DNA from 3 places in the Bacillus sp. FJAT-27231 genome. Region 2 is predicted to be linked to each of the others. Evidence: riboswitches for the same ligand, from Rfam matches in the RefSeq annotation. Region 2 holds a riboswitch; each other region holds the start of a gene.
What was found. Region 2 has a riboswitch for cobalamin ahead of AC623_RS10630 ((2Fe-2S) ferredoxin domain-containing protein). Riboswitches for the same ligand answer to the same signal wherever they lie in the genome.

Region 1 (10,682 bases), 1.7 Mb from region 2:
TATCTTCCTTGTAAGAGTCGTGCCAATAATTTTTATCGACATGTCGGTTCACGAAGCTGCGGTGCCATCCCCATCCCGCTCCGATGACGCCTGCTGATAATGTTTTTAATAATACAGGAGCCTCTAGAGCAATAAATTCATCTTTATGTGTAATACATGTTCCATCGATGATGATCTCTGTTTCTTCCTTAGCTGTTTTCTCAGGAAGAATGCTCATTTGCGGTTTAGGGACTTCCGGATGCGGCCGCTGATGGATCGCCGTTTTATAGACTTGCTGAATTGGCTCTTCCTTTAACACTTCACTTGGAATGCCCAAGCCGCGCATTGTTCCATCTTCCATCAGTAATAATCTGTCACAATACAGAGACGCGAGGTTCAAGTCATGAAAGATCGAAATAACAGTTAACCCTGCTTCGTTCGCCATTTTCTTGAGCAGGTCCAGCAGCTCTTTTTGAAAGGATAAATCCAAATGGTTCGTTGGTTCATCTAAAAGTAAAATCTCCGGTTCCTGGGCAAGAGCTTGAGCGAGAAACACTCGCTGCCGCTCACCACCTGACAGTTCTTCAAGAGAAGTATCAGCAAACTGTATAGTACCTGTTCGTTCCATTGCCTTGTTTACGGCCTGTTCATCCTCCTCTGTCCATATCGGAAAAAGACCACTTTGGTGAGCATAGCGGCCGAGAGAAATTGTTTCTTTCACCGTGTAAGAAAAAGCCTGAGGAGTCATCTGGGGAAGAACAGCTAGCCGCTTCGCCAGTTCTTTTGGCTTGTAACTTTTTATTTCCTTTCCTTCGATCTGCATCGAGCCGCTGCTTGCAGGGACAATGCCGCTCATCATTTTTAGCAGCGTTGTTTTGCCGCTGCCATTAGGACCTAATATGCCAAAAAGCTCTCCTTTTTGAACAGAAAAAGATAAATCACGGACAATCAGCTTGCCATCATAACCACCACTGAGCTTTATTACCTGAATCATGCTGTTCTTCTTCCTTTCCTGTGCTTACGAAGCAAAATGATAGCGAACACGGGAGCGCCAATAATAGAAGTAATCACGCCAATTGGCAATTCGGTTGGAGAGATAATGGTGCGGGCTACGAGATCAGCTAAAATTAGAAAACCAGCACCGGCGAACATGGACAATGACAACAAATGACGATGATCTGGTCCCCATATCAATCGAATAAAGTGAGGAATGACCAATCCGACGAATCCGATCGTGCCCGAAACAGCAACTGCTGCTCCTGTTAAAATAGAGCCAGCGACTAGTACAACGAGCTTTTTCCGGCGAACATTTACTCCTAAGTGCTGGGCTTTTTCCTCGCCGAACGACATGGCATTCAATTCAGCCGCATGAATGATTAACAAGATTGTACCAATGAGGAAAAACGGCAGGATCAGCTGAATATAATCCCAGCCTCTCATCGAAACACTGCCAAGCAGCCAGCCGATAATTTGTCTTAGCTCCTCACCTGTCAGCGCAATCATTAAAGAGATAACAGCTCCCAGAAAAGAACTGAAAATAATGCCTGTTAAAATGATCGTTTCTACTTTTAACGACCGTTCAATCGCCTGGGCAAATAAAACAACAATAAAGATGGTGGCAATCGAAGCTATGACACTGATGACAGGCAGCGTAAAGCCGGATAGCCATGAAAGCTGCACATTAAAAAACAGCACCATCACCGCGCCTGCCGAAGCGCCCGATGAAACGCCGAGTGTATAGGGATCGGCTAACGGATTGCGCAGCAGTCCTTGAAACGCAGCACCGGCTACAGCTAAGGAAGCGCCTACGAGAGCTGCTAGCAAGACGCGCGGAAATCTAATTTTCCATACGATATTATCAAAGGATGGGTCCACTCCATGAAGAGAAGTGCCGAAAAAATGATGAGATAATAAGAAAGCGATATCCCGAAACGGAACGCGCATCGTTCCGATCGAGATACCCGCAAATAAAGCGATCATAAAAAAAGCAAAAACGATTATATATGCCGAAATTTTATTTCTTAAAAACATCTGGATAGATCGCTTCGGCAAGTTCTTCTACTCCTTCAATAAGACGTGGACCTGTCCTATTGACTAAGTCAGCTTGCACGTCATGAACGTCCTTGTTTTTAACGGCAGTGATGTTTTCCCAGCCTTTACGCTTCAGCACTTCTTCAACCGGCTGTTTCGTGTAGTAGCCGTGTGTTGTAATAATGACATCCGGATTTTTCTTAATAATTGCTTCCTCTGTCATTTGGATCCATCCTTCTTGATCAGCAGCAGCATTTTTGGCATGAATCAGATCAAGCATTTCTTGCATAAAGGTATTCTTGCCAGATGTATAGATTTCAGGTGCTGGTGACACTTCGATAAAGACGCTTTTTTCATCTTCTTTTTTAATCGTTTCTGCCTTTTCCTCTACCTCTGCCAAATCTTCTTTCATGTCTTTTACTACATCATGAGCTTTTTCACTCGTCCCAGTAGCCTTCCCAATCATTTCAATTGAATCATATACCTGATCAAAATTCTGGGCATCGTTAACGACAAGCACATCAATTCCTGCTTCTTCCAGCTGTTTAAAGCCATCTTTTGCATTATGAGCACTGGAGGCGTGGGCTAATACTAGATCTGTGTCGAGTCCGATAATTTTTTCAATGTTATATTCCATGCCGCCGACTTTTTCTTTAGAATTTACTTCTTTCGGGTAGTTATCATTATCGGAAACGCCAACAATTTCCTTTCCTAGCCCGAGCTCATAAGCGATTTCGGTATTGCTCGGAATGAGGGAAACGATTTTCTTAGGTTTTTCCTCAATAACGACATCCTTTCCTTCTGCATCTTTGATCGTTACTGGAAAGGCCGCTTCTTGGCTTTCTTTTGGCTGATCTGCTTTTTCTTCTTTTTCTGGCGCTGCTTTATCTGTTCCGCAGCCAGCCAGCAATCCGGCAGCCAACACGAAAGATAATGTGTACTTAGATACTTTGTTCATCTCTTTCTCTCCCTTTACTTCTTAAAAATATCAATAAAAAAACACCTCTACGCTTTGAAGAGATGCAGTGAAAAAGAGCCATGCGGGCATAATGAGCCAGCGAGCCGCTTTTACACCACCCTATCCGCGTAGGTTACCGGTGCTCTAAATCAGGCAGGTTTTCTGGCTTGTGAAATAGATCTATTTCACTTACAGTGGCGGGACCGCGCTGGACTTGCACCAGCTTGCCCTTTTAAAAAGCTTTTTTGTTCAGCTTTACCTGATTCAATGTATGTAGTTTTCCGCCTAGCTTCATTATACACAAAAAAAAGATTCCTTTCATACAATTTTAAGATGAAAACCATTCTTTCTGATTTTCATCGTGTCTATAAATGGAATAAATTAAATTTTTTGCACAATACAACGATCTTTACGTTTTAGATAGAACAAAAGTGGAATAGGATAAAGAAAAGGAAAGGAGCGGCTAACGATGAACCTTGCTGCTTTAATTGGATTGGTTGTTCTGCTGCTTTGTATTGGTCTTATTTTAGTGTACTTTCTTCGTCAGGCATTCGATGCGAATGATTCACATCGAATAGATGCCATTCCCGAAGACGATTCTTATTTAAACGATCGGGACTCTGCACATGATCGCAATCTGTAACTTGTTTTTGAATGACAAAGAATCATAAGAAAAAAGGATTCACTTACCATAAAATCCGCCTGGACCTCAGGCGGATTTTATGGTTTTCCTCAGTAAAATAGCTTAGCTCTCTGCATATACTTTTTCATTCGAAATCTCGCGAATAGCTTGTTTCATGATAGCAGCCATTTCATCTAAATCTTCATAGCTTGAAGCAAGGGGCGGCATAAAAACAATCACATCCCCAAGCGGCCTTGTCAGCATGCCAAGCTCTCTCATGCGCAATGTTGCTCGATAAGCCATTCTTTCTTCAGCTGGAAAAGGCTCGTTCGTCGCTTTATCTTTAACAATCTCGATGCCGCACATTAAACCAAGCTGCCGGATTTCACCGACGTGCGGCAATGTATTGATTTCAGTTAAAAGCTTCTTCACGTATTCTGCTTTACGGGCTGCTTGTTCAACAAGGTTTTCTTTCTCGAAAATAGCCAAACTCGCTAAAGCGGCCGCACAGCCTAACTGATTTCCTGTATAAGAATGGCCGTGGAAAAAGGTTTTCATCTCTTTATAGTCTCCATAAAAAGCTTCGTACACTTCTTCCGTCGTTACAGTAGCCGCAATCGGTAAATATCCCCCGGTAATTCCTTTAGCAATAGTCATAATATCTGGAGATACACCTTCGTGTTCTACCGCGAACATTTTTCCAGTCCTGCCAAATCCGGTTGCCACTTCATCTACGATAAAAAGAATCTGAAACTCCCCGCAAAGACGTTCAAGCTCTTTTAAATAGCCGGCCGGCATCATATGCATACCGCCTGCACCTTGTACCATCGACTCAACGATAAGTCCAGCAATCTGTTCATGATGTTCCTCAAATAATGTACGCATGGCGGCAAGTGATTCTTCTTTCGCTGTTTGTTCATCCCCTGACGGATGCCAGCTTGCTGACGGAAATGGGACGGCAAATGAATTAAACATGAGGGCACTATATACACGGTGATAAATATCGATAGAACCTACGCTGATGGCACCGACTGTATCGCCATGATAGCCATTTGCCAGCGTGACGAATTTTGTTTTTTCCGTGATGCCTTGGTTTTGCCAATATTGATAAGCCATCTTGATCGCTATTTCGACTGATTCTGCTCCACTATCCGAATAAAATACACGCGTCAATCCTTCAGGTGTCAGCTGAATAAGCTTTTCAGCTAGTTGAATAGAGGGCACATTCGCTGCTCCAAGCAACGTTGAATGGGCAATTCGATCAAGCTGCTCTTTAATGGCGTCATCAATTTCTGGACAGCGATGGCCATGCACATTCAGCCACAGGGAAGAATAGCCGTCAAGGTACTCATTGCCATGAATATCTTTCAAGCGGACACCTTCACCGCTCTCAATAATAAGCGGGGCTTCTTCATAATCCTTCATTTGCGTAAATGGAAGCCACATATGCTTTTGGCTGATCTCATACAAATGCTTTGTATCCATTCTTTATCCCCTCCATTAATCTATTGAAATGCCAGTCTTTCACTATTTCAGAACGATAACGATCATGTTTAAGAGAATTCGGAAGGTCTTCGATAAAGGGAATATGCCCAATAATAGGTATCCTGGACAGTTCATAAATGACCTTCATGTTATCTTCCTCCATGTCCTTCTCTCCAGGTGAAGTACTCGAGAAAACAAGTCCAGCGATGGGCAGCTTTCTTTGCTTTATCGCTTCAATTGTCAGCATCGTATGATTGATCGTTCCGAGCCCCGTTCTGGCAGCGATGACCACCGGCAAGGACACTTCTTCCATTACATCAATCAAGCATCTTCCCTTTCGATTCAGCGGTACGTATAACCCGCCAGCTCCTTCTGTCAGTAACAGTTTGGGTCTTGATGACCGCTCTTTTATTTCTTCTATAATAGCTTCTTCATCAATCGCTGCTCCTTCCTCCTCAGCGGCCAAATGAGGAGAGCTCGCTTTTTTAAATAAGTATGTATAGAGCTTTTCCTCTTGAATATCTGGGAGCAGATGATACATTTCTACATCCGGCGCCTTCCATTCTCCATCCTTCCATTCTGCACCGCTTTGTACCGGCTTATATGGAATGACATCTACCCCTCTTTCCTTTAGTCCATGGGCAAGCAAAAGTGTCGTAATTGTTTTTCCTGCATCCGTATCTGTACCTGTGATAAAGATTCCGGGCATAAAAATCCTCCTTTTTAATTTTAGTAAACCTTATTTACAAAAATGTTAACATATGAAAAAATGATAAACAATTATATTTTATAAAAGAGGAGGAAAATCATTGAAAGCTTACGAGATTGTTCTTTGCTCCTTTTTTGCAGCCCTTATGGCTGTTGGAGCAAATGTATCACCTTTTTTAACGATCGGCGGTGTTCCTGTTACTTTGCAATTAATGTTTGCCATCCTAGCCGGTGGATTGCTCGGCAGCCGCCTTGGTTCTTTGTCCATGGCTGCTTACCTCTTTATCGGTCTTGCCGGCGCACCCGTGTTCGCCCAATTTAAAGGGGGACCCGCAAGTATTTTCAGTCCCACTTTTGGATTCATCCTTTCTTTTATTCTCGTTGCTTATGCGACAGGCAAGGTTCTTGGACATTCACGCAAAAAAACAGCTTACCTCTATGCCGGTGCAGCTGCTATTCTCTTAAATTATGTCATCGGTACAAATTACATGTACGCAGCGTTCAAATGGTGGGCTGAAGCACCAAGTGACTTTAGTTATGCAATGGCCTGGTCTTGGATGGCTGTCTATTTTCCGCTTGATCTCGGAATAACCGTTGTATCTCTTGCTGTTATTCCTAAAATTCGTTCAGCGTTAAACCAGCGAAAGGTTTATCCAGTAAGAGACTAATCAAAACTTTTTATCTTTATCTCATCGTTTCTCTTCATCCTTTTCCATATTTTGTGTATAGTAAATGTATTGTCACAATTGAGGAGAGAGACTGATGAAAATAAGAGAATGGGATCACAGCTTAAAGGTCCGCCTCATTGGGGAAAGCATTATGAACATTACCTTCTGGATGTTTTTTCCCTTTCTTGCTATTTATTTTGCTGAGGAGTTCGGAAAAGGAAAAGCCGGGCTGCTTTTAATTCTTTCGCAAGTGTTCTCCGTCATCGCTAACTTAATCGGCGGCTATTGTGCAGATCGCTTTGGCAGAAAGCGAATGATGGTGTTGTCTTCCTTTGGACAAGGGCTTTCCTTCCTGCTTTTTTCTTTTGCTAATTCACCTTGGTATGAGTCGGCATTAATTGGATTTTTCGCTTTTACAGTCGCAAGTGTGTTTGGCGCCCTTTATTGGCCAGCTAGCCAGGCAATGGTGGCTGATGTTGTAGAGGAGAAAGATCGCAGCGATGTCTTTGCTGTTTTTTACACGTCCATTAATATTGCGGTCGTCATCGGACCGATTCTAGGAGGCATTTTCTTCTTTACCTATCGATTTGAACTCATGTTGTTTGCCGCGTTTACTTGCTTCTTACTATCTTTTATTCTTTTTAAATGGACAGATGAAACAGTTCCTGAGAATGCTTCGTTAACAAACTTAGCCAACAAAAATTGGATTGGTGTGATTGTAGAGCAAATAAAGGACTACCATATTATTGTGAAAGATAAGATTTTCATGATATTTATCATTGCAGGAATCTTAAGCTCACAAACCTTTATGCAGCTCGATCTGCTTATTCCCGTCTATACAAAGGAAGCCATCGATGTTCAAACGATTTTTTCGCTTGGTGATTGGATCGTATCGATTAATGGGGAGAAAGCCTTTGGGATTCTCGTTTCTGAAAATGGATTTCTCGTAGCCCTTTTCACTGTTCTGGTTTCTAAATGGGTCACTCGCTTTCACGAAAAAAATGTATTTGCTATTTCTTCTATTTTGTATGCGGTTTCAATGTGGATGTTTGGATTAACGGATTGGTTTTGGGGCTTCGTTCTAGCAATGATCGTCTTTACTCTTGGGGAGCTATTAATTGTCGGTTTGCAGCAAAGCTTTATTTCTGTACTTGCTCCGGAGCACATGAGGGGACAATACTTTGCAGCTGCCAGCCTCCGTTATACGATGGGACGCATGATTGCTCCTGTGGCAATACCTATGACGATTTGGATCGGTTATTTCTGGACGTTTTCTGTTATTGCCCTTCTTTCCTTGGCAAGTGCCGCTTTCTACTATTATATGTTCATCTTATATGGCCGGCAAAAAGACAATACGCCCGCACAGTAAAAAAGCGGGCGCTTGTCTTTCGAGGCGCGAAACCTGACGAGGAGCGGAGTGACTATCAGGTCACGATCAACGAAGAAAACAAGCGTTTGACAACAGGCTGAAAGGACTGTCTTTTTATTACATTAGACAGTCCTTTTTATTATCATTGTTTCACTAAAGGTTTTTCAGCTACGACTACTCCATCTTCATCCGCGTAGACATAGTGTCCAGGTATCCACTTCACTTCGCCAAATGTGATGGAGATATTTTCTTCTCCTGCTCCCCTTTTAATGCTCTTCAACGGATTGCTGCCTAGAGCGAGAATCCCAACGTCCAATTTGGCTAGTTCAGCCGTGTCACGTACGCAGCCATTAATGATGACACCAGCCAACTTTCGCTCTTCAGCAATTTCCCCTAAGCGGTCGCCAAGAAGTGCGCATCGTTTTGATCCGCCCCCGTCTACTACTAATACATGCCCCTCTGGAATGGTTTGCAGCGCTCTTTTAACAAGCACATTATCTTCAAATACTTTCACCGTAGAAATCGGGCCTGAAAAACGTCTTTTTCCGCCGTAAGACTTTAGCTCCAAATAACATACTTGCAATTCTTCCGAAAAGTCATCACATAAATCTGCCGTCTTCACACTTGTGTCAATCATCGTTTTCTCCCCTTTCCAGCCTATTCCCTATTTCCATTCGACATTCTCCCTATCATTTCCTGTTCTTCCTCTTTTTTTTGCATGTTTTTATCTATAGTCAACGGGTATTGATTAAAGTGATGACCCTGCATGAACATTAGGAGGATTAAATATGTCCAATAAAAAAGTCATTGGTTTATGTAGCAGCGAAATTGATGCCATTCGACGAATTGAAGAGCTAAAAGTAGAGGGGTATACAACGGATCAACTGTACGCAGTGACAAAAGATGCTGATCTTTATTTGATGCTTCAAAACCGTTCAGGAGCAGAGGTCACTTCTGCTGGGCCATCGCTAGCTGAAAAAGTGAAAGCAATGTTTACAAAAGAAAAACCCGTTAAAGAGTCCTTACTTGAATTTGGATTATCCGAAGAGGATGCAGAAGCTTACTACAAAAGCCTGGAGGAAGAATTAATTTTGCTCGTAGCGGATGAAGCAGACGATGAAGCAACAGGCCATTCGGTCAATGAAACAGCCGCAAGTTTAGAGGAGGCTCCCCTTCCTGATAAAGAAGAAACCGAAAGAAGACAGCGGATCCAAGAACAGGACGAGCTGAATAGGAAGACGGAGAGGGTCACAGACGGTTCACTATTTCCACCTAATCAGCAGCCGCTCCACAGGGATTATTTGTAAATTAATTTAAAGTTTTAATTATATCACAAAGGGTATTAAAAAACTATGAGTCATTAGAACTTTATTTTATACTAGGAGGTTATACTATGAATAACGATAAAAAATTTATTGGTGTTTTTGATAATCAAGCAGAGGTTATTGATAAAATCGAGCAACTAAAATTAGAAGGTTATGCAGAAGCAGATATTTATGCGGTAGCGAAAGATGCAGACAACATTTCAATGGTAAGAGGCCGGACAGGAGTTGAAGTAGAATCTGCAGACACAGGCGCTTCTTGGATGGACAAATTCATGGCATTCTTGTCTGGAGAAGACGAGGTACGAGGCGGATTACGCAATATGGGATTAAACGACATGGAGGTTGATCGTTATTGCAATGATATCAACAACGGAAAAATCCTTCTATATGTAGATAGAGAATATGATCAATTGTATCGTAACCGTACCTTAACGAATGAAGCAGATCCTAACCTTGGAGCTAACACAATTGGCATGAATGACACGACCGCAGACGGCTACGTAGAAGGTGTAAAAGCGGACAGATTATCAAATCTTGATACAACTGGCCTGGATACAAATGCAGACCTCACTGATGAACAGCGCCTTCGTCTACGCGAGGAACGTCTAGAAGTAGACAAAGAGCGGGTTCAAAAAGGAGAAGTGTATGTAGAAAAAGATGTTGTAGAAGAACCGCGGACAATTAACGTCAACGTAGAGCGGGACGAAGTCTATGTAGAACGCCGTCCTGTAGATGATGCTGTTTCAGCACAAGATTCATCCCCGATCGTTGGCGATGACGATACGATTCGCATTCCAATTACCGAGGAACGTGTTGAAGTCACAAAAAGACCGGTCGTGTCAGAGGAACTTGTTATCGGCAAACGTAAAGTGCAGGATACCGAAACAGTGAGTGACACGGTTAAACGCGAAGAAGCTCACATTGCAAAAGAAGGCGATATTGAAGTAGAAGATTACGACTTGAACGATCGTGATCCTCTTTTAAACAAATATCGCGATGACGACTCAACAGACCATTTAGATCACCACGACCGTTATTAATAGAAGAAAGCGGGAGTGCCCTGCCCCACTGGCACCCCTAAGATGAAAAATAGCCCTTTCTTAGAAAGGGCTATTTTATTTGTTAAATCATTATTCAATTGGCATGCTGGTGCGTTATCTTTCTTGCCTGCTCCACAGAATTTCTCGATCGGCTGCATAACGAGAAAAGAGTTTATTCGTCCAGGCTCCGTGCTTGCCTGGAAAGGTCTGATGATCAATTTGATGAACGGCGGTAATTTCCTGGATTGAGTTCGTAAAGAATACCTCGTCAGCTGTTTCGACTGCTTCAGGACAGAAGGAACCCTCTTTCACTTTTAGTCCTTCTTCTTTTGCAGTATGGATTACGTATTGCCGAGTGACCCCATTTAAAATTCCCGTCTCTACAGCAGGGGTATATAGCGTATTTTCTTTAATCCAAAACAGATTAGAAACGACTCCTTCAGCCACTTCTCCCGCTTCATTAAGAAAAATCCCTTCAATCGCCCCATCGCTTCCTG
Region 2 (10,682 bases):
TTGTTTATTTGCCATGTGGCGTAGGTGGTGCCCCGGGAGGGATTTTCACCGGTTTAAAACGAGTGTTTGGCGAGCACGTCTACGGCTTTTTCGCTGAACCAGTTCAAGCTCCTTGCATGCTGCTCGGTTTAATGACGGGACTGCACGATGAAATTGCGGTACAGGATATAGGCATTGAATTAAGAACGGAGGCAGACGGACTCGCTGTCGGCAGACCATCAAGCTTCGTCGGCAAAGCCGTAGCGAATGATTTAGATGGAGTTTTTACGGTGTCGGACGACACGCTCTTTGTTTATTTGAAGCAAATGGCCGCGCTCGAAGGTAAAAAGCTGGAGCCTTCTGCCTTGGCGGGAATAGAAGGGCCTATCCGTGCAAAAGAAAGCGGGTGGCTGGACAGCCATTTAACAGAAGACCAGCGAAAAGGCGCCGTTCATCTCGTCTGGTCAACAGGAGGCAGCCTCGTGCCAGAAGAAGAAATGAAGGCCATGATCGAAAAAGGAGAACATTTATACGCTGAGTAAGATACGCTGCGCTACCGCCGCTCTCTCTTGTTTAAACTTTCTTTATGAAGGTAAAGGAAAAGAAAGAGAGTATAAAGTAGTGGTGATCATATGGAGAACATCGTAAACATTTTTTCATCGGAAAATTTAGCGAGCAAATCTTTAGACTTCGCTCTATTTTCTACCCTAATTTTAACAGTTAAGTGGCTCGTTATAAAAGTCGTTAAAAGAAAGAAACATGCCCCGGGTTCTTGGAAAAGAGAGCTGATTCCGCTTTTAAATACGACGTTAAATTGGCTTACTTTTTACGGCATCCTGTTGTTATTTCTCTATTATTTCTCCAAAGAGAAATGGTTGTTTTACCCGCTCTATACATCAGGAGATGCGGAAGTAACCGTCTTTTTGATTCTTGTAGCGATCTTGACGGTGTCGCTTGCCCAAAGACTCGTGAAGCTGTTCAATCGTTTTGTGATGAGCAGGGTGTATGATTTTTATGATTTAGACAACGGAGTGGCGTATACATTTAACCGGCTGATTTATTATACGGTTATGATTATTGCGCTGGCCATCAGCTTTGCAACTGTCGGTCTTGATTTAACAGCAGCCGCTGCCTTATTTAGTGTGCTTGGCATCGGAATTGGCTTTGGGATGCGAAATGTAGCGGGGAATTTTGTCTCAGGGATTATTATTTTATTTGAACGGCCGATTGAAGTTGGAGAAGTCGTGGAAGTAAACGGCAAATTTGGCAAAGTGGAAAAAATCCGGCTTCGCTCCACTGTTGTCAAAACAGCAACAGAAGGCTCTTTAATCGTGCCGAATCAGTATTTCATTGAGCAGATTGTGCCGAATCGTTCAGGCGCGGAAGTCATCGCAGAAGTAGTAGTCGAAGTAACATTTGGACAAGATACAGAAAAGGTGGAAGAATTGTTATACGAAGCGGCTGATAAAGTCATTGCTGAGAAGGAAATTGAGCCGCGAGGCCCTAAAAATGTTCGTTTCATAGATTTTCGCAATGAGGCGATGGTGTTTAAGGTAGAGGTGCCTGTACAAAGTATTGTAATTAAGCAGAAGATTGAAAGCAGGCTTCGCCACGCGATTGCATTTCTATTCCAAAAAAATAATATTCGCCTAGCTTCGCAGCCGATTGAAGTGAAGCCGTCATAATCGCCAGAAAGGTGCAAATCTATGTGTTTAATTAACTTTTGTTTTCAGCCGAACGACCGATATAAATTGGTAATGGCGGCTAATCGGGATGAATCTTTCGTGCGTCCTACCCAACAAGCTCATTATTGGCAGGACACGCCTCGTATTTTAGCCGGGCGTGACCTTGAAAAGATGGGGACGTGGCTCGGTGTCACAACAGGTGGTCGAATTGCGGCACTCACAAATTTTCGTGACCCTTCGGAAAAGATGGAGGGAAAGCGATCTCGCGGGGAGATTGTCCGCTCTTTTTTGGCTGATTCACAGCCGCCAGAAATATTCATGACTGAACTCCAGCAGCAAAGTGATCAATATCCAGGCTTTAATGTACTCGCTGGCACAGCGGATGAGCTGTGGTATTATAGCAATAAAAAGGCTGGGATAGAGACAGTTCTTCCCGGCACACACAGCTTAAGCAATGCCTTTTTGAATACGCCATGGCCAAAATCGGAAAAAGGAAAAGCGTATCTTGAACAATGCTTGCATCACTCATCGACGCTTGATCCGGAGTGTTTGTTTTCGTTCTTGCAGGACGACGAATGGGCTCTAGATGAGGAGCTGCCTAAGACGGGTGTGTCGCTTGAGTGGGAAAGAAAGCTTTCACCGCTTTTTATCAACAGTGAACACTACGGTACAAGATCGTCGACCGTTTTGATCATAGATCGGACAAATCACGTTACATTTGCGGAAAGAACGTATCTTCAAGGTAAACTTGTTGGAGAAAAAACCTTTCAGTTTCAAATAAAACCTAAATAAAAAGAGCTGTCTTACAGTGAGTCTTAAACGACTGACTTGTAAGACAGCTCTTTTACGTCATTAAGCGGTATGATTACGAACTGATTGCGGAAGCAGACGTGCTGAAGTTAAACGTTTCCGAACTTGGATACCGATCCATGAAGCGAGCAATGCTTTAATAATTCCGCCAATGATAAACGGAGCAAATCCGGCCGCAAAAGCTTCTACCCAACCGAGCTGGGCAAAAATCTTTAACCAGACTGTACCAAAAGCTAGATTAATGATCATGCCAATGATATTAGCGGTAAAAGCGTGGAAAACGGCAGGCTTTGTTTTTTCGATATACCAGCCGATAAAGAAGGCAGAGAGAATAAAGCTGATAATGTACCCGCCAGTTGGTCCAAAAATAATGCCCATTCCGCCAGACATACCAGAGAAAACCGGAAGGCCGACTGCTCCGATCAGCATATACAGAAGAGCTGACAGCGCTCCGTATCGAGAGCCGAGAATGGTAGCTGCTAAACCGATCGCCAACGTTTGTCCTGTAATGGGAACGAGCGGTAAAGGAATGGTAATTTGAGCGAAAATCCCGATGATCGCAGCGAAAAGAGCCGCTGTTAACATCATTCTTAATTTTTCATGTTGAGCAGACATATATATCCCTCCAAGCAGAATAGAACAATCCATAAATGTTAACCTTATTTTAAATAGTGGCGACTTATTGTGTCAATGATATTTTATTTTATCTTAATTCATTATGTGTAAAATTCAAATTAAAAACAAACCTTTAGTAAATAACAGGTAATACGTAATTGGAATAGAGAAAGAAACGGACTATAATAAGTTATCGCAAAATTTTTCATTCTTTCTGAAGGAGGGAAGCAGCTGATGAAAAAAGGAGTAGGCAGGTGCTTTGGCACGTTTGGTGAACTGGCGCAGGGGGAAGTGGGTGAGCAGCCCTTTTTGTTTACTTTGCCGGTGCCGCTTAGAAGCCAGGTTGTGTTTGTCCCAGAAATCGCATCTGTCGTGACAAGCAGCCGCCCCCAACAGGAAAAAATGATACGGGCCGTGGAACTGACACTTGACCGGATGGGCGTTTGTGCTGGCGGCAGGCTCTATGCTCAGTCACAATTGCCAACTGGAAAAGGAATGGCGAGCAGCTCGGCTGATATTACAGCGGCAGTGCGGTCCGCGGCTGACAGTTTTGGTGTTCAGCTTAAGGCATCTGATATAGCTGGCATTGCAGCTGCCATTGAACCAACTGATGGTGTGATGTATGAAGGGATTGTTTCCTTCAATCAGCGGACGGGTGAACTGTTAGAATCTTTTTCTTCTCCGCCAGAGTTGTTTTTGCTTGGCTATGATAGCGGCGGGCGCGTAAATACAGCCGATTGTTATGAAATAAAAAGAGAATACACAGCAGCAGAGCGTGAAGAGATGCGGCAAGTGTACGAGCAAATGTATGCTGGATTGTCTCTCGGCAAAACTGAAGATGTGCTGACCGCTAGTACAAGAAGTGCCATACTAAATGAGCGTTTCTTGCCAAAGCCTTTCTTTTCTCTTTTTGCTGAACTGGCTGCTCGCTTTGAAGCAGGAGTGGTCGTTGGTCACAGCGGGACTGTGATAGGCTTGATTTTTAACAAAGAAGATCGTTCTCTCGGCAAAAAGATGAAGGAAATAAAAAAGCTCATTGCTCAAACTGCTGGCTGGCATCCGTTTATTTTGACCCCTATTCCATTTAAAAACAAGAGGCTGGAGAAGCGTCATTAGACCCATTTAAAAAATGTACTTGTCAAATAGAAGACTTTCCTGCTAATCTAATAAAGGAGTTTGAGATTTAGAAAAATTAGGATGACCTACATAAAAATTGAATAACAAGAGGAGAGTGCCCGGAGAGTCAATCCCCGGGATAATAGGGAAATCGGTGAAAGTCCGATGCAGCCCCCGCTACTGTAAACGGTGATGAAATTGTCAACAGCCACTGGCGTAAGGCCGGGAAGGGACAAGAGTAAGGCGATCCGTAAGCCAGGAGACCTGCTTTCTTCTTCGAACCATCATTCTTCGGAGGGAAGAATAGGATGACTGCATGGAACGGTACCGGCATGCCCGGTTATTTACTTGTTCCTTTAGTAGCTTGCATACATAGCGCTTAGTCCTTAACTTCTTCTGAAGTTAAGGACTTTTTTATTTTTTCTAAAAAGGAGTGGGGAAGATGGCGACATGGGACTTGTCAGAAATAAACCATCACGTATTGATTTGCAACGGATCGAGCTGTATGAGAAAAGGCGGAGAAGAAGTAACACAGGCTATCAGGGAGGAAATTAAAAAACGGGAGCTGGATGTCCGTGTTCACACGACGAGAACGAGATGCAATGGCCGCTGCAAAGATGCTTGTGTGGTCATCGTCTATCCGGAAGGCGCATGGTACCACGAGGTGGATGAACAGCTCGCGGAGAAAATTGTTGCCGCTCATCTTCAAGAAGGCAAGCCGGTTGAAGAAGCTCTGACATACACTTATCAGGAAAAGGGAATGATTCTTCAAAATAAACGTGTAACCGGTGTAGCTAAAGAGAAAGAAAAGCAAACAGTAAAGTAAGTACAGGAGGCGAACGGAGTGAAGGGGAAATTAGTAGTTGTCGGATTTGGACCGGGCAGCGCAGAACACATTACAGAACGGGCGAAAGAAGCACTTAGGGAAAGTGACTGCATTATCGGTTATAAAACATACGTCGATTTAATTGCAGAATTTACTGAAGGAAAAGAGATCATCAGCACGGGAATGTCAGAGGAAGTAAGCCGTGCACAGGCAGCCGTCAAATTAGCGGAAGAAGGCAAAACAGTGGCGGTCATTTCAAGCGGAGATGCCGGCGTGTACGGCATGGCAGGACTTGTCTATGAAGTGCTCGTTGAACAAGGCTGGAAAGAGGCAGAGGGTGTCGGCGTAGAAATTGTTCCAGGCATTTCAGCGATTAATTCTTGCGCCTCTCTCCTTGGCGCTCCCGTCATGCACGACGCTTGTACGATTAGCTTAAGTGATCATTTAACACCGTGGGAGTTAATTGCCAAGCGGATCGATGCGGCCGGTGCAGCAGATTTTGTCATCGCCCTATACAATCCGAAGAGCGGCAGAAGAACGAGACAAATTGCAGAAGCACAGCGCATTTTACTAACGCATCGTTCACCGGACACACCGGTCGGCCTCGTAAAAAGTGCTTACCGGGAAAGAGAGCAAGTGGTCATAACCGATCTTAAGAATATGCTCGATCACGATATTGGCATGCTGACCACGGTCATCATCGGTAATTCAACAACGTTCCTTTATGACAACAAAATGATCACGCCACGAGGCTATCAGCGTAAATATACATTGACATCGGAAAAGCAGCCGCTAAGACCGCATGAACGATTAAAGCCGAAAAATGAGCCATGGGCTCTTCACGGAGGCCAAGAGGAGAAAACAGATTTGTACAAGCTCGGAATGCAGGCACTTCGTCTTTTAGATGGAAAAGAGAAACAGGAGACGAGCCAGCCGCTGTTCAAGCAGAAAATTGAATCCATTTTCGAAGTAGCAGTTAGCCCGGGAGTAGCGAATAAGATGTTTTCAGCTGAGCAGCTGCTCGTGCTCTCAAAGGCAGCAGGAGAAAAAGGGTCTATCGAGTACACACCTCATCATCAAGTAATTTTGCGCGTGCCGACAGAAGCTCCCGAGCAAATAACCGTTTCCTTACAGAATGTCGGCTTCTTGCTTTCGCCTGTTGGGGATGTTGCAACGGTGAAAGCCTGTGACTTCTGTGATGGCGAAAAGAAAGATGCGATTCCATACGCTGAACAGCTGCATGAGAAGTTTGACGGTCTAGACATGCCGAAAGAGCTGAAAATTGGATTGAACGGCTGCGGAATGGCCTGCTACGGGGCAGTGACAGATGACATCGGCATCGTATTTCGCAAAGGAAAGTTTGATTTATTCCTAGGAGCCAAGACCGTCGGCCGGACAGCTCACGCTGGACAGCCTGTTGCTGAAGGAGTGGAACCAGAAGCCCTCGTTCTGCTGTTGGAGGAGATTATTGCGGAATATAAAGAAAAAGGCCATCCGAATGAACGTTTTTTTAAATACTTTAAACGTGTGAAAAAGATTCAAAGCTTTGATTATCGTGATATGGAACCAAAAATAAATCTTGAACCTGCACCGTGTGGGGATTAAAGGAGCGGAAAGCAAATGAAGGCAGTTTTATTTGTCGGCCATGGAAGCCGGGACCGAGAAGGAAATGAACAAATCAGGCAATTTATTGATCAGCTTATCCCAGAGCTTGAGAAGGATGTCATCTACGAAACTTGCTTTTTAGAATTTGAGCAGCCGAACATTGCAAAAGGGATCGATACATGCGTGACAAAAGGAGCGACGTCTGTCGCGCTTGTTCCCCTTATGCTGCTGCCGGCGGGACATTCTAAAATACATATTCCTCATGAAATCGACGAGGCGAAGGAGAAATACCCGGCGGTTCGGTTTACATACGGCAAGCCAATTGGGATTCATTACGAAGCGGTGGATATTTGTAAAAACCGTGTGCTAGAAACGGGTGATTACAAAGAAGGGTCGGATGAGAAGACGGCTGTGATTTTACTCGGACGGGGCGGCAGCGATGCCGATGCCAATAGTGATTTATTCAAGATCACCCGGTTGTTGTGGGAGAAGCTGAGAGTTCCCATTATTGAAACGGCCTTTATCGGCGTCACGTCGCCAAGCTTGGAGGAAGCAGTAGAGAAAACGATCCGTCTTGGTGCAGAAAAAGTGATTATTCTTCCCTACTTCCTGTTTACCGGTGTTTTAATCAAGCGGCTGGAGAATATGACAGAGCAGTTTCGTGTAGCTTATCCGGGAATTTCTTTCTCGCTTGCCGAGTACTTTGGTTTTCACCCTAAGTTAAAAATCGTCGTGAAAGACCGAGTAGAGGAAGTGTTGAAAGGTGAAGTGTACATGAATTGCGATACATGCCAATACCGATTTGAAGCGATGGAGCATATTGATCATCACCATCATCATGACCACGATCATGATCACCACCACGATCATCATCATGATCATAGCCATGAGGGAGAAAGTGAGGCGGCAACAGTCAAATGATTTTCTTTTTAGCGGGGACAAGTGATGCGCGGGAGCTTGCGGTCACTTTGCAGCAGGAAGGGTATCCGCTCATTGCCTCTGTCGTAACCGAGAATGCGGTGAAAGAATTAGAGCAGGTGGCTGTTCCGGCCTTTGCTGGGCGAATGGATGCCGAAGCGATGCAGGCCTTTGTTCTAGAAAAAGAAGCAGCGGCTATTGTGGATGCGAGCCACCCATTTGCAGAAGAAGCGTCTAAAAATGCGATGGAAGCGGCAGAACGAGCTGGCGTTCCTTACATTCGCTTTGAAAGAAAAGAACAAAATTTTCAAGAATCACCGCTCATTACGTACGTGTCTACATATGAAGAAGCCGCTGACAGAGCAGCCAAGACGAAAGGAACGGTCATGCTGACGACAGGCAGCAAGACATTGGCAATTTTCACTGAAAAATTGCTGCCGATTGAGGACATTCGCCTTGTGTGCCGGATGCTGCCGCGAAAAGACAATATGGAGAAATGTGAACAGCTTGGCTTGCCGCAGAAAAACATTGTCGCTATTCAAGGGCCTTTTACGAAAGCCTTTGATCAGGCACTATACGAACAATACAACGTCACATGCATGGTGACAAAAGCGAGCGGACAGCGAGGATCGGTTGATCAAAAAATCGAAGCGGCCAAAGAGCTGGGAATCGAAACGATTGTGATCGAACGGCCGGCGATCGACTACAAAAACCGCTGTTCAAGCTTTGAAGAAGTACGGGATATGCTTTCTGCATTGGAGATTAAAGGGGGAGAACGAGTTGGATTTTAAAACAGATTTTAAGCCGGAAACGGTTCAGCCGATGGAAATTGAAGGACTTAGCTTTGACATGATTACAGAGGAATTTGGCCCGCATTCACTGACAGCTGAAGAATACAAAGTCGTACAGCGTGTCGTGCATGCTTCAGCTGATTTTGAGCTTGGAAAAAGCATGCTGTTTCATCCGAATGCCATCCAAGCCGGCATCGAAGCCATCCGTAACGGAGAACGAATCATCTGCGATGTGCAAATGGTACAGTCAGGTGTCAGCAAGCCAAGAATTGAAAAGTTCGGAGGCAGTATCCACGTTTACATTTCTGATGAAGACGTTATGGAAGAGGCGAAAAAATTGAATACAACGAGAGCGATTGTATCCATGCGTAAAGCTACAGCGGAAGCGGACGGCGGTATCTATGCGATCGGCAATGCACCGACCGCTTTGCTTGAACTGATTCGCCTTGTGAAAGAGGGAATCGCCAAACCAAGCCTGGTTATCGGTTTGCCTGTCGGCTTTGTCTCAGCAGCTGAGTCAAAAGAAGAGCTCGCAAAGCTCGATATTCCGTTTATCACGAACATCGGAAGAAAAGGCGGAAGCACAGTGACAGTGGCTGCTGTCAACGCTTTGTCCCTGCTTGCACAACAAGGATGACAATGAAAGCGCAAGAAAAGAAAGAAGAAAAGCCGCTCAGAAAAGGCTATACGACCGGTGCCTGCGCTACTGCTGCTGTCCAGGCGGCACTCGTTTCCCTGTTGTCCGGAGAAAAACAGGAAACAGCGACGATCTATCTTCCCGCAAAAGTGTTCGCCACTTTTGCCGTTGAGCAGTGCGAAGTACAAGAAGACCGGGCGATAGCGGCGATTAAAAAAGATGCCGGGGACGATCCCGATGTTACGCACGGGGCTATTATTTATGCGGAAGTGATCTTAAAAAAAGAACCCGGCATTGAACTGGACGGCGGCGAAGGAGTGGGCCGGGCAACGAAGCCGGGGCTGGCCGTCGAGGTCGGCCAAGCGGCGATTAACCCGGTGCCAAGAAAAATGATTTTATCCGAAGCTGAGAAAATCTTAACGGATTTCAATAGAACAGAAGGGTTGAAGATCATTATTTCGGTGCCCGGCGGTGAAGAGATGGCCAAGAAAACGCTCAATGGACGGCTTGGCATTATCGGCGGCATTTCGATTTTAGGCACACGCGGGATCGTCATGCCTTTCTCTACAGCCGCTTATAAAGCGAGCATTATTCAGGCGGTGCAAGTCGCACGAGCTGGCGGCTGTGATCATGTGGCGATCACAACAGGCGGGCGGAGCGAGAAATACGCCATCCAGCAATTGCCGGAATTAAAAGAAGAAGCATTCATTGAAATGGGGGACTTTATCGGTTTTACCCTCAAACATTGCAAACGGCTCGGCATCAAGAGGGTATCCATGGTCGGCATGATGGGCAAGTTTTCTAAAGTTGCCCAGGGAGTGATGATGGTCCATTCAAAAAGCGCGCCTGTCGATTTTAACTTCTTGGCTGAAACCGCACTTCAGGCTGGAGCCTCCCCGGAGGAAGCAGAAGAGGTAAGAGGAGCAAATACCGCTTCCCATGCTGGGGAGTTAATGGCGGCAGCCGGCCACTATCGTTTTTTCGAGATTCTGTGCGCCAGCTGTTGTGAGCATGCGCTCAAGGAAGTAGGCGGCGGGCTGGAAATTGAAACTACTTTATACACGTTTAAAGGTGAATGTTTAGGAAAGGCGGAACGTCATGAGGGAACGGATCAAGATAATTGGAATAGGGGACGACGGCCGCAAAGGGCTGCCGGCTCTTTATGAAAAATGGATCAACGAGGCAGACTTGTTAGCCGGAGGAGAACGGCAGCTAGCGTTTTTTCCTGATTATGAGAGAGAGACTTTCACGATTAAAGGGAATTTGCGGGAGTTAAAAGAAAAGCTGCGAGAACCACAGCAAGGAAAAATCGTGGTACTCGCCTCGGGAGATCCGCTGTTTTACGGAGTAGGCGGTTATTTGTCCAAAGAAGCAGAAACGGATATTTATCCGCAGCCGAGCTCTGTGCAGCTCGCTTTTGCCAGAATGGGCGAAAGCTGGAGCGATGCAGCCGTCATCAGCTTGCATGGGCGTAAGATAACAGGTCTTGCCCAGCGGATCGATGGCAAAGAAAAGGTCGCTTTGCTAACGGATGAAGTGAATTCTCCTCAATCGATTGCCCGATATTTAACTTCTTTCGGCATGAACGAGTATAAAGCATTCGTAGCTGAGAACCTTGGCGGCGAACAGGAACGCTGCCGCTGGCTGTCATTAGCAGAGATGGAAAAGGCAGCATTCGCGCCATTGAACGTAGTCATTTT
Region 3 (10,682 bases), 100 kb from region 2:
TCTTCCATAGGTCAGCTGCCTGTTCAGTCGGTGTCCATTCTCGGGTATTTGGAACCTCTCTCAGCATTGATTTTTTCAGCTGCTATATTAGGAGAAAAGTTAAGCCTTGTGCAAATAGCCGGGGCTGTGTTGATCTTAGGAGGTGCAGCATATGGGGAACTGTTTCGATCGGGAAATAAACTAAAGGAAGCAAAAGGTGAAAATTAAGCGGAAGCTGCTATGGTTTCTCTTGAACACCTTGCTATGATTCATTGGTTGGAAGGGGATCGGAATACGTTAAACCACTTTATTATCTCTGTCTTTTGCAATTAACGAGTGCATTAGTAAAAGAAGACTAAATTGGTTTTGAGACTGAAAACATACATTAAGTTATTCCACAATCGGGCGCAATTGTAGGGCGTCACAGGTAGAAAATGATCAAACTTTTCTATAAAACAGAAACTTAAATCTATTGAGAAAGACTCCAATTTGATCAGCTTTTTTCAAATTGGAGTCTTTCCATTTATCGTAGAGTACTGATTGGTGAGGGGTGTCCGAACAAACCTTATTTTAAAGTAGCAACAGGTTATCTTTGTCTATTGGATCTTTTGTCCAATAATCCTTTGGCAGAATCAAATGAACGGCCGTTCCCAAATCTAGTTTGTCTCGTTAGGGCTCTCTATAAGTAAGTTTTAGTCGTTTATGAGTATAGAACAGGCTAATTTAACCAAAAGACGCATGAATCATAAATAAAATAATAAAACCAATTGCCAACTTTAAATGCCATTTTTTATCTTTTCTCTTGAATCGTTTCAACCCCATAAATAAGAGAAAACCTAAGAGAACGATCGCCAGGATTCCCGTAATATTGGTGAAATCCCATTCAAAGCCCCTTATAACAGCTAAATATCCGTGAAGTAAAATTAGACCTGTAGATACTAGAGCAAGAGGGACATGCCATTTCCTGAGAACTTTTCCGAGAAGCTGGAGGAAGCTTTTTAATTGAAAGCCCCGCCACGTTATCGTTTTTAACCGTTGCCATTTCAATAAAAGAAAAACGGGATAGATAGCAAAAACGGCAAAGTATATAATTCTTGAAATAGAGCCCAGCTGTTTTAAGAATTCCTTATAGTGTTTGTGTTCTTGCGACATTAGCTGTTGTTGATTGAGAGAAATGAGTAAAAGTCCAATCAACAACAAACAAGCAGTTATAAGCAAACTAACGGCAATGGTTCTTTGTTCTTTCGGGTTTGGAACATGAATTGATAAAAAGGAAGTATTTTTGCTTGTTTTTTGTTTTGGATTCATTGTCTATACCTCTACCATTTGATATAAAGCGTACGATTAGCATAAACGAGAAAAATGAAAATTTAATGAAAATCAGATGAAAAGCCTATAAATATTTTTTCCCTGAAGCAGCAAAAAAGGATAGCCTTCTCTATAGAGAGAAAAACTACTTGATTTTTTCTAAATCAATCCGTTCAATAAATTCAACAAATGCCCTAACGATATTAAGCTGAAGCGATTCCTCGTGAAAAACCATCCATGTTTTTCGAATAATCGGCTGTCCATCTTTTGTACGAAGCGCTATTTTATAAATATCTTTTAAATCGTTTAAAAGCATACCGGGTAAAATAGAATAACCTAAGCCATTGGCCATCATATTTTTGCTTGTGCCTGCTTTATCGACGTCGATGCTGACAAGCGGAGGTTTTGTATAGTTTTCAGCCCACCAATTATCGACGACCGTTCGCAAGTTTTGGTCAGTATGGTAGTCAATCCGCGGCAGTTCAGGTAAATCCTTTAATGCTATTTTTTCTGTTGAGGCAATATAAATGGGTTCTTCAAATAACAGCTTTTTGCCGCCTTTCCAGCTATAATCCCCTTTAATAAAGGCCACGTGTACATCTTGATTATAAGCTAAATGAATAATGTCATTGCTCCAGCCGGTTGTTACTTTAAATTCAATATTAGGGTACTCATCTTTAAAAAGTTTGAGCAGCCCAGGAAGTTTATAATCAGTAAAAAAAGTAGAAACACCAAGCCGGAGTGTACCGGTTATTTTATTTTCCATATTTAGAACATTTTCTTTAATATGCTGCAGTTTTAACAGCATGTCGTCGGCGCATTTTGCCAGGTACTCTCCTTGAGGGGTAAATTGTACGCCGCGTCTTCCGCGATTAACAATTTGAACACCGAATTCTTTTTCGATTTGCTTCAAACGGTTCGTCAGTGCGGGTTGAGAAATATACAGGTTGTTAGCTGCTTTTGTTATGTTTTTTTCATGAAACAACGTCTGTAACACAAGCCAATCCCGATCGTCCATCCTTTACTTTCCTTTCTGGTATAACTTTATTTTATGTTTAAATATAAAAAAGCAATATTTTATTTATTTCTTTTTTCTTATTATAATTAGTTATAGAGAATAAGAAAAGAAAGAAGAGGATTAAATGAAAGAAAATAAGTGGATCGTTCTCATAGTAAGTGCTATGGGAGGTCTATTATTGTCATGGATAGGTCTTTCAATTGGCTGGATGTTGGGGACACTGATAGTAGCGGCAAGCATTTCTTTTGCTTTTCCTCAATTTTCAGGAGCGAACAAGATACCGAAAAGCTGGCTATCCATTGGTCAGCTCATATTAGGGATTGAACTTGGGCAAAAAATTAATTTATCTGTTTTAACTGCTTTCCAATCACACTGGATGGTCATTAGTTTAATGCTCATCTTATCTGTTCTTTTTTCTTTGCTTTCTGGTTTCGTTCTTTGGAAGTTTAGCCGTTCAGATATGCTAACAAGCTTTTTCGGTACAGCACCAGGAGGATTATCAGCAATGCCGGCTTTGGCAGAAGAGGTGGGAGCCAACACCGCCGTTGTGAGCATCATTCAAACGATGCGCGTGTTTTTAGTTGTTTTAACCATTCCGGTTATCGTATCACTTTGGGCCATTCATCCAGCTGCTGAGCCAGCTATTCAACATGCTTCAAGTGGATTTGATCCGCTCCAGCTGCTTTGGACAGCTGTATTAGCGATGGCAGCGTGGGGAGGGTATTATGCAGGGGAACATTTGAAATTCCCAGCCCCTTGGCTGCTTGGAAGCATGACGACTGTAGCGATTGTCCAGTCGTTGAGCTCAGTGTATGCTGGTCATAATATGGTAGCCTATTGGCCGCATAGCTTAACTATTTTGTCACAAATTTTAATTGCAGTATCGATTGGGTCTCGTTTTCATAAAAAGATGTTTGCCGGATTAAAGCAAACAATCATGGTTGGATTGATGAGTACAGTGGGATTAATCGCTGTCATGTTTATTTGTGCGTATCTTGTTTCTGTATTAACGGGCATCGACTTCAAAACAGCGGCTCTTGCTTTTGCACCAGGAGGAATTGCTGAAATGGCGACGACTGCTGTTGTATTGGATGCAGATTCTACGTTTGTTGTGGCGGTGCAAGTACTTAGAATCTTAGCCGTCTGTCTCATTCTTCCCCCAATTTTCCGCCTTCTGCACATGTGGGAGTTACAGAAAGAGGTTCATACCCATGCGTCTGCATAATAAAGCCGGCCTTGGTATTGCTTATTTTATCGATTTTCTCTCTTACAAACAAAAGAGCAGTCTAAAAGCTGGTGAATAACCGTTTTCAGACTGCTCATTTTTTAATGGATCTTTTCTTCTCTCATTTCAATAAGTTCTTCGCTCATTTGTCTGATTCGATCAGACAATTCAAGAACAATTTCTTCTAATTGGGTCACTCTAATTAATAGCTTTTCTTCGTCTAGTTTTTTCATGTTTCTCCTCCTAAAACTGCCATCATTCAAAACATACATACCTTATTATTGATATTATCTTTTTTTGCCTTCTTTAAACTTTTCGAAAAAAGTTTTTCTTCCGAAGAATATATGACCTCACGGGTAAAAAGAAGAAAAGTGGGTACAGTAATAGAAATGGGAAAAGTGATGTTTGAAGGGCACCATATAGAGAGGAAGAGGAGGTGTTATCAGGTGGAACTACTATTACTTTTTACAGGTGCATTGTTTTTTGGGCTTTATTTACAGCGTAAAAAACAATCGTCAAACTATAAAATAGATCAAGGAATGTTGATGACAAATGATTCGTTAAATCAAGTCAATATTCCATTAACAGAAATTGTGGACGTGGTGAGAATCGGAAAAAATGCAAAGCCGAATTTCTGGTTTAATCTTGAGTCAATTTCGGGAAGACTGGACAATGTAGCCATCTTCACTCGTTCCAATGTATCCTATCTTTTAAGAGTAAGAAATGGCCGAGCATTTATTAGAGAGTTAAAAGAGCAAAAGTCAAATGGGTATAGAAAAGCTGAAGTGATCTAATGCAGAAGACAAGGCCCCACAATTATAATGGGGCTGCGTTTTTATGAGGAAATTTAATTTCATCAAGGGCTTATAATCAATTAACATAATTAAATTATGTAAAACCAATTTGCGGGTGAAAATTTTTGTTTACAAAGTAACGTAAAGCTGATAGGTTATAGTTGTTATTATCTATCACACAGCGAAAAAGAGGTATAATACATGACACCCTTTATAAATGAGGACGCAGTTCCCGAATGCACGGCTACTGATACCGAATATTGTTGGAAAAAGAATATTATTAAAGTAGATAAAGGATTTCTAGTTAGCAAAGGTCCGGTCACAAATATTCGTGTTCCAATTCATCATATAGATACCGTTGTATATTCAATGAATCCAAAAAAACCAGCTATCGTACCTGGATTGAAAATCATTGGCAAAGGAACAGTGCTGGCGGAACTAGATATTTCTGGAGAGTATATTGAAAGTGTACAGGATTGGCTTCTTCAGATTATTGATCGTCACTCTAACATGTAACCCTGTGACCCCACACAGGGTTTTTTGTGTGGAAAAATGAACAGGTTCCTCTTTGGATGACTGTTGCATATAGTAAAAGAACAGAGCGTCAACAAAAAGGAGGGATACGTATGAGTGATTCATCCCAAAATTCTAATGGAATCCCCAATAAAATCATTGACTTGCTTGTCAGTGACATCTTTCAAAAAAATGATATCAATATAGAAGAAGCAAAAAAGAAGCTCTCTAAGGAACAAAAACAGTTATTGAAAGAATTAGTCGAGGATTTGTCTCATCAAGTAGATACATTTATGGACCAATCTTTTTCTATAAAAAAAGAAGAGAAATAAGGTCATCATTAAACGCCTCTAAGCAGGCGTTTTTTCTTTTGAAAAAAATGGGTACAACCTATGGGTGATTGTTACAAGCCGTTAAATCGACAGGCTAATATAATATTACATATCCAATGAAAAGGAGAGTGAAAATCATGTCAAATTCTCGTAACAAGCGTAAACACGAGCAAAAAGAAAATATGAACAAACATCACAATAACCGCAATAATTTTAGAGAAGCTGATATTTTACAAGACGCTATGGAATTCTCGACTATCGACCAAGAGTCTGATGAGTTAATTTTCATTAACGAGTCTTGTAACGTTACTGTACGTACAACGGATACTCAAGCAGCTGTTTCTCTACAAGTAGGCTTACAATTGGCCATTGCATTGGTCATCAGCATTACGGTTGGCAATAACGAACGCGGCAGGGTTGTAGCACAAGATATTATTCAGCAATTTAATTCTGAACAAATCAATAGACAAAGAACGATCATAGACAATTCAAAAGATGTAAACATCAGAACGGTCGATACTGACTTGGCTGTAAACATTCAAGCATTGTTGCAAGTGTTAGTGGCACTAGTAGCTAAATTAGATATTTTATAAATTAAAACAAAAAAGGAAAGAGAGGTGAAAAATATGCGTGAAAAAAAGTGGAGAGCATTAGATCATTGCGATGAGTCCAATCGTAATAACGAGGCAGAGGTCTCACAAGAGGCGGAGCAGTCTGTAACGACTGAGCAGATTTCTTATGAATGGATTATCGTAAGGGATTCCGAAGGTGTTGATATTACTACAACCGATACACAAGTAGCAGTGTCTTTGCAATTGGGGATTCAAGCTGCCATTGCTGCTGTTATTAAAATCATTATTGGCGATACAGACCAGGGGAATAATATTGTCCAAGACATTAGGCAATTTACTACAACAGCACAGCGGAACAACCAAAGAATCGTTGTTCAAGGCTCAAAAAATGTAGAAGTTGTGACAATTGACACCGACATAGCCGTCAATATCCAAGTATTGCTTCAAATTTTATTAGCTATTGTTGTAAAGCTTGATGTATTATAAGGCATCCAAAAATAGCATTGATGGTTTCATCAATGCTATTTTTTATAGAATAAAGAACATCTGTTTGTTATAATGGGGAAAAAGAAAAGGATGGTAACAGATGAAAGGATCGGCTCATTTGGCTATTGGAGGAGCCTCCGGATTAGCCACAGCTGTTTATTTACATACAGACCCACTTACTACAGCAGGCTTAATTGGCATTGGGGCAATCGCTGGCCTTGCTCCTGACCTTGATGTAAACGGCAAGCTGTCCAATCGAATTACGATATCGAAAAAATGGTTAATTTTATTTTTTGCCACTGCAGGGCTGCTTTTAATGGGCTACAGTTATCTAAAGCTGAATGGTTTCGTGCAATCGGCGGGTTTTACTGTTGGTATAGGCTTAACAGTATTACCACGGCTGTTTATCAAGCAGCGGATGATGCTGTTTATAACAGGAGCTGCTCTGGCGATTGCCGCCTGGTACATGGGTATCTTTTGGCTGCTGCTGCTAAGTGCATTTATTATGGTCTCTTCCTTTTTATCGCACCGCTCTTTAACTCACTCGTTAATTGGATCAGCTTGTTTTGCAGGGATTGCGTGGCAATTTCAGCAAAGTGTTGGGCTCGAAGGCAGCTTTTTAGCGGCTTCTATCGCGTATATGAGTCATCTAGTGGCAGATATGAAAATATGGCCGGCTAATAAGAGGGGGATTAAATGGTTTCAGCCTCTCTTTAATAGAGAATTTTAAGCGTGCTTTGTATAAAGCATGCTTTTTTCAAAAACAAAATGTGCAAAATTCAAATACAGTTAACAACCAGCAAAGAAAAGATTAACAAGAAAACATCGGGGAATATTAAACTAAATTGGATAGAAAGAAAGGAGGTATTTCATGTGGAAACATATTTTGTCTAGTATTGGCATTGGTGGAGTCGAGATCGATACCGCTCTTCCAAAAATGACCTATCAAAGAGGAGACAAAATTGAAGGGAAGGTTCTAATTAATGGCGGGCAGGCGCCAGAACCGATCGAGACTTTAATCGTTTCAGTGCATGTCCAAATGGATAAGATACGGGAAGATAGCGATTTTTCCTATATTGATAAGAAGTTAAAAGAAATAGTCATTCCCATCCAACGAGATATTAAACCGAGAGAAAACATCACCATTCCTTTTTCTCTTGAAATTGATCCCGGGCATCCGCCTACAAATGATAAGAATAAAACTTTTTTAAAAACAACCGCTGTTATTCCACAAGCTGTTGACCCTTCTGATCAGGATGAATTGATTATTTTAACTACAGAGTGAGTAAAGACCGAAGTAAGTAAAAAGTTCATTCGGGGTTGCCTCCGGTAACGATCATTGTTATACTAATCCGGACACAACATTTAGTGGTAATGTTATAATTAAATCAATATTTAGTAAAAAGGTGCTATTGCAGCTTAATAGGGAATTCGGTGAAATACCGAAGCTGTACCCGCAACTGTAAGTGTGGACGACCGCAGATAAATCCACTGTCGAATAGACGGGAAGGAATGTGGAAGGAAGAAGCATAAGCCAGGAGACCTGCCTTTTTACAGCGTTTACTCTTCTTCGGGAGTTGGGAAGAAAGCGCGGAGAAAACGACAATGTCTTTTATTCAGACAGGCTCTTTATTGTGTACAAGGGCAGGTCTGTCTCACTTTGTGAAAAGATTATTTCTTCGCCCTCATCCCATCTTTCATCTAGAAAGATGGTTTTTTTGTTGCTAAAAAAATCTCTTTCTAAACTACTGATCGTTTAGGAGGAATAGAGATGATTCAAACCGTACAAAGCATAGCAGAAGAGGCATTTATTGAAATTCAAAGGGAATTTCCCCATATTGAACTGGCAAGCTATGAAAATAAGATAAAGGGAACACTTGATACGAGAGAAGAGTGGACAGATGAGCAAGTTTGGCAGCTGCTTTTACATTCAGCAGTTGAGCGGATCACGAGCACGGAACCAGATTGGACATTTATCGCAGCCCGATTGTATTTAAAACAACTATATAAGCAGGCAGCGACAACACGCGGGGAGAAATTGGCTGGATACGGAGATTTCTCGGGGCTCATCCAGCTCTTAATTGAAGAAGGAATATACAATCCTCATTTAAACACTTCTTATACAAAAGACGAAATAGAAGAGCTAAGTAAGCTGATTGATCCTGAGAAGGACAAATTATTTACATACATTGGGATTGTCACATTAAGTGAAAGATATTTAGCCCGTACACTAGATAAGCAGCCAGCAGAGCTTCCGCAGGAAAGATGGCTCATTATTGCAATGACCTTAATGATGAATGAACCTAAATCAACACGGCTGCACTATGTGAAGGAAGCCTATTGGGCGCTTTCTAATTTATATATGACAACCGCTACTCCAACGCTTGCGAATGCGGGAAAATCATATGGCCAACTGTCAAGCTGCTTCATTGATACAGTGGATGACAGCTTGCAAGGAATTTTTGATGCCAATACGGATGCAGCTAATTTAAGTAAGAACGGCGGCGGACTTGGGATTTATTTAGGGAAAATTCGCAGCCAGGGAAGTGACATTAAAGGATTTAAAAATGTGAGCTCGGGTGTGATTCCTTGGATGAAACAGCTGAATAATACGGCCGTATCCGTCGATCAGCTCGGCCAGCGTCAAGGAGCGATTGCTGTTTATTTGGATATTTGGCACAAAGATATTTTCTCATTTTTGGAAACCCGGTTGAATAATGGAGACGAACGCCGCAGAACACACGACTTATTCACGGGTGTCACTATTCCTGACTTATTTATGGAAGCAGTCGATAAACGAGAAGATTGGCATTTATTTGACCCTCATGAAGTAAGAAAAGTGATGGGTTACTCTCTTGAAGATTCATTTGATGAGAAAAGGGGAGAGGGAACGTTTAGAACGAGATATAAAGAGTGCGTAGCTCATCCGCACATAAGTAAAAAAACAGTTCCGGCTATCGAGATTATGAAAGCCATTATGATTTCCCAGCTTGAAACAGGCACACCTTACATGTTTTACCGAGACACCGTTAACCGGGCGAATCCGAATAAGCACACCGGAATGGTTTACGCAAGCAATCTTTGCACAGAAATCTGTCAAAATATGAGTCCGACGGTCGTAATCGAAGAAAAAACAGAAGACGGAAAAATCGTGGTTACAAAAGATCCTGGTGATTACGTCGTTTGTAACCTCTCGTCCATTTCTTTAGCCCGTGCCGTGATGGATGAAGTGCTTGAACGCTTAATCCCCATCCAAGTAAGAATGCTCGATAACGTTATCGACATGAACAATATTCCTGTTTTACAAGCGCAGCTGACGAACAAGAAATACAGAGGAATTGGACTTGGCACATTTGGCTGGCAGCATTTGCTTGCCTTAAAGGGGTTGAGCTGGGAATCAAACGAAGCAGTCCATTATTGTGATGAATTGTATGAGCAAATTGCCTTTTTAACGATTCAAGCAAGTGCGGAACTTGCAGCAGAAAAAGGTTCATATCCGGTCTTTGCAGGATCAGATTGGGATAGTGGTGCCTACTTTGAACAACGTGATTATAATGGAGCAAAGTGGCAGCAGTTAAAGGAAACAGTCAAAACATCTGGTATGAGAAATGGTTATTTGCTGGCGGTCGCTCCAAACTCATCCACCGCTTTGATCGCGGGTTCAACAGCTGGAATTGATCCAATTTTCCGTAAAGAATATATGGAAGAAAAGAAAAATTACAAAATACCTGTGACAGCGCCTGACTTGTCAGCTCAGACGACATGGTACTACAAAACCGTTTATTTCATTGATCAGCATTGGAGCATTCGCCAAAATGCCAAGCGCCAGCGCCATATTGATCAGGCTGTATCCTTTAATTTATATGTGCGCAACGATATTAAAGCGAAAGCCTTGTTAGACTTACACCTAGATGCATGGGAATCGGGATTAAAGACGACTTATTATGTGCGGTCTACCGCTTCTGATATTGAAGAATGTGAAAGCTGTCATTCATAAGGAGGAGAATAGTTATGAAGCTTAAGAAAAGGGAGATTATCGATCACAGTGCACCCAATCGGTCTACCGCTATTATTAATGGAAGAAGCTCCAACATTTTAAACTGGGATGACGTGCGTTTTAGCTGGGCTTATCCGAAGTATAAGAGAATGCTAGCGAACTTTTGGACGCCGTTTGAGATTAACATGACGAAAGACCGTCAGCAATTTAGTGAACTGACGCCTGATGAAAGAAATGCATTTTTGAAGATTATTGGCTTGCTCGCTTTGCTTGACAGCATTCAAACTGATTATGCCGGCAGAGCAGCGGACTATTTAACGGATTCCAGCTTGCATGCTTTGATGATTATTCTTGCTCAGCAGGAAGTGATCCATAATCATTCCTACAGCTATGTTCTTTCTAGCGTAGCTGATAAGGAAACACAAGATCGTGTATTTGATTTTTGGCGCACTGAACCG

Region 1: it holds a riboswitch for cobalamin, as region 2 does, so the genes downstream of both, AC623_RS02720 (ABC transporter substrate-binding protein) here and AC623_RS10630 ((2Fe-2S) ferredoxin domain-containing protein) in region 2, are expected to answer to the same signal.
Region 3: it holds a riboswitch for cobalamin, as region 2 does, so the genes downstream of both, AC623_RS10095 (ribonucleoside-diphosphate reductase subunit alpha) here and AC623_RS10630 ((2Fe-2S) ferredoxin domain-containing protein) in region 2, are expected to answer to the same signal.

The regions. Positions count from the first base shown of each region.
Region 1 covers NZ_LFZU01000001.1:579,065-589,746, reverse strand. Annotated here, with positions in the region: gene AC623_RS02730 (adenosylcobinamide amidohydrolase) at 1-973, opposite strand, end outside; gene AC623_RS02725 (FecCD family ABC transporter permease) at 970-2,031, opposite strand; gene AC623_RS02720 (ABC transporter substrate-binding protein) at 1,994-2,968, opposite strand; cobalamin riboswitch at 3,104-3,246, opposite strand; gene AC623_RS21335 (hypothetical protein) at 3,438-3,611, shown strand; gene bioA (adenosylmethionine--8-amino-7-oxononanoate transaminase) at 3,714-5,075, opposite strand; gene bioD (dethiobiotin synthase) at 5,053-5,784, opposite strand; gene AC623_RS02705 (biotin transporter BioY) at 5,885-6,451, shown strand; gene AC623_RS02700 (MDR family MFS transporter) at 6,546-7,820, shown strand; gene rraA (ribonuclease E activity regulator RraA) at 7,963-8,457, opposite strand; gene AC623_RS02690 (general stress protein) at 8,609-9,127, shown strand; gene AC623_RS02685 (YsnF/AvaK domain-containing protein) at 9,214-10,185, shown strand; gene pabC (aminodeoxychorismate lyase) at 10,300-10,682, opposite strand, start outside.
Region 2 covers NZ_LFZU01000001.1:2,257,004-2,267,685, reverse strand. Annotated here, with positions in the region: gene AC623_RS10655 (D-serine ammonia-lyase) at 1-521, shown strand, start outside; gene AC623_RS10650 (mechanosensitive ion channel family protein) at 612-1,664, shown strand; gene AC623_RS10645 (NRDE family protein) at 1,686-2,456, shown strand; gene AC623_RS10640 (biotin transporter BioY) at 2,517-3,089, opposite strand; gene AC623_RS10635 (GHMP family kinase ATP-binding protein) at 3,324-4,205, shown strand; cobalamin riboswitch at 4,302-4,491, shown strand; gene AC623_RS10630 ((2Fe-2S) ferredoxin domain-containing protein) at 4,648-5,031, shown strand; gene cobJ (precorrin-3B C(17)-methyltransferase) at 5,050-6,636, shown strand; gene AC623_RS10620 (sirohydrochlorin chelatase) at 6,652-7,557, shown strand; gene cobK (precorrin-6A reductase) at 7,554-8,345, shown strand; gene AC623_RS10610 (precorrin-8X methylmutase) at 8,335-8,982, shown strand; gene AC623_RS10605 (cobalt-precorrin-5B (C(1))-methyltransferase) at 8,985-10,148, shown strand; gene AC623_RS10600 (bifunctional cobalt-precorrin-7 (C(5))-methyltransferase/cobalt-precorrin-6B (C(15))-methyltransferase) at 10,081-10,682, shown strand, end outside.
Region 3 covers NZ_LFZU01000001.1:2,156,904-2,167,585, reverse strand. Annotated here, with positions in the region: gene AC623_RS10150 (DMT family transporter) at 1-207, shown strand, start outside; gene AC623_RS10145 (hypothetical protein) at 703-1,287, opposite strand; gene AC623_RS10140 (LysR family transcriptional regulator) at 1,433-2,305, opposite strand; gene AC623_RS10135 (AbrB family transcriptional regulator) at 2,430-3,530, shown strand; gene AC623_RS22110 (hypothetical protein) at 3,632-3,763, opposite strand; gene AC623_RS10130 (hypothetical protein) at 3,977-4,324, shown strand; gene AC623_RS10125 (hypothetical protein) at 4,526-4,840, shown strand; gene AC623_RS10120 (hypothetical protein) at 4,951-5,169, shown strand; gene AC623_RS10115 (spore coat protein) at 5,307-5,762, shown strand; gene AC623_RS10110 (spore coat protein) at 5,796-6,227, shown strand; gene AC623_RS10105 (metal-dependent hydrolase) at 6,328-6,957, shown strand; gene AC623_RS10100 (sporulation protein) at 7,099-7,512, shown strand; cobalamin riboswitch at 7,615-7,792, shown strand; gene AC623_RS10095 (ribonucleoside-diphosphate reductase subunit alpha) at 7,999-10,224, shown strand; gene AC623_RS10090 (ribonucleotide-diphosphate reductase subunit beta) at 10,239-10,682, shown strand, end outside.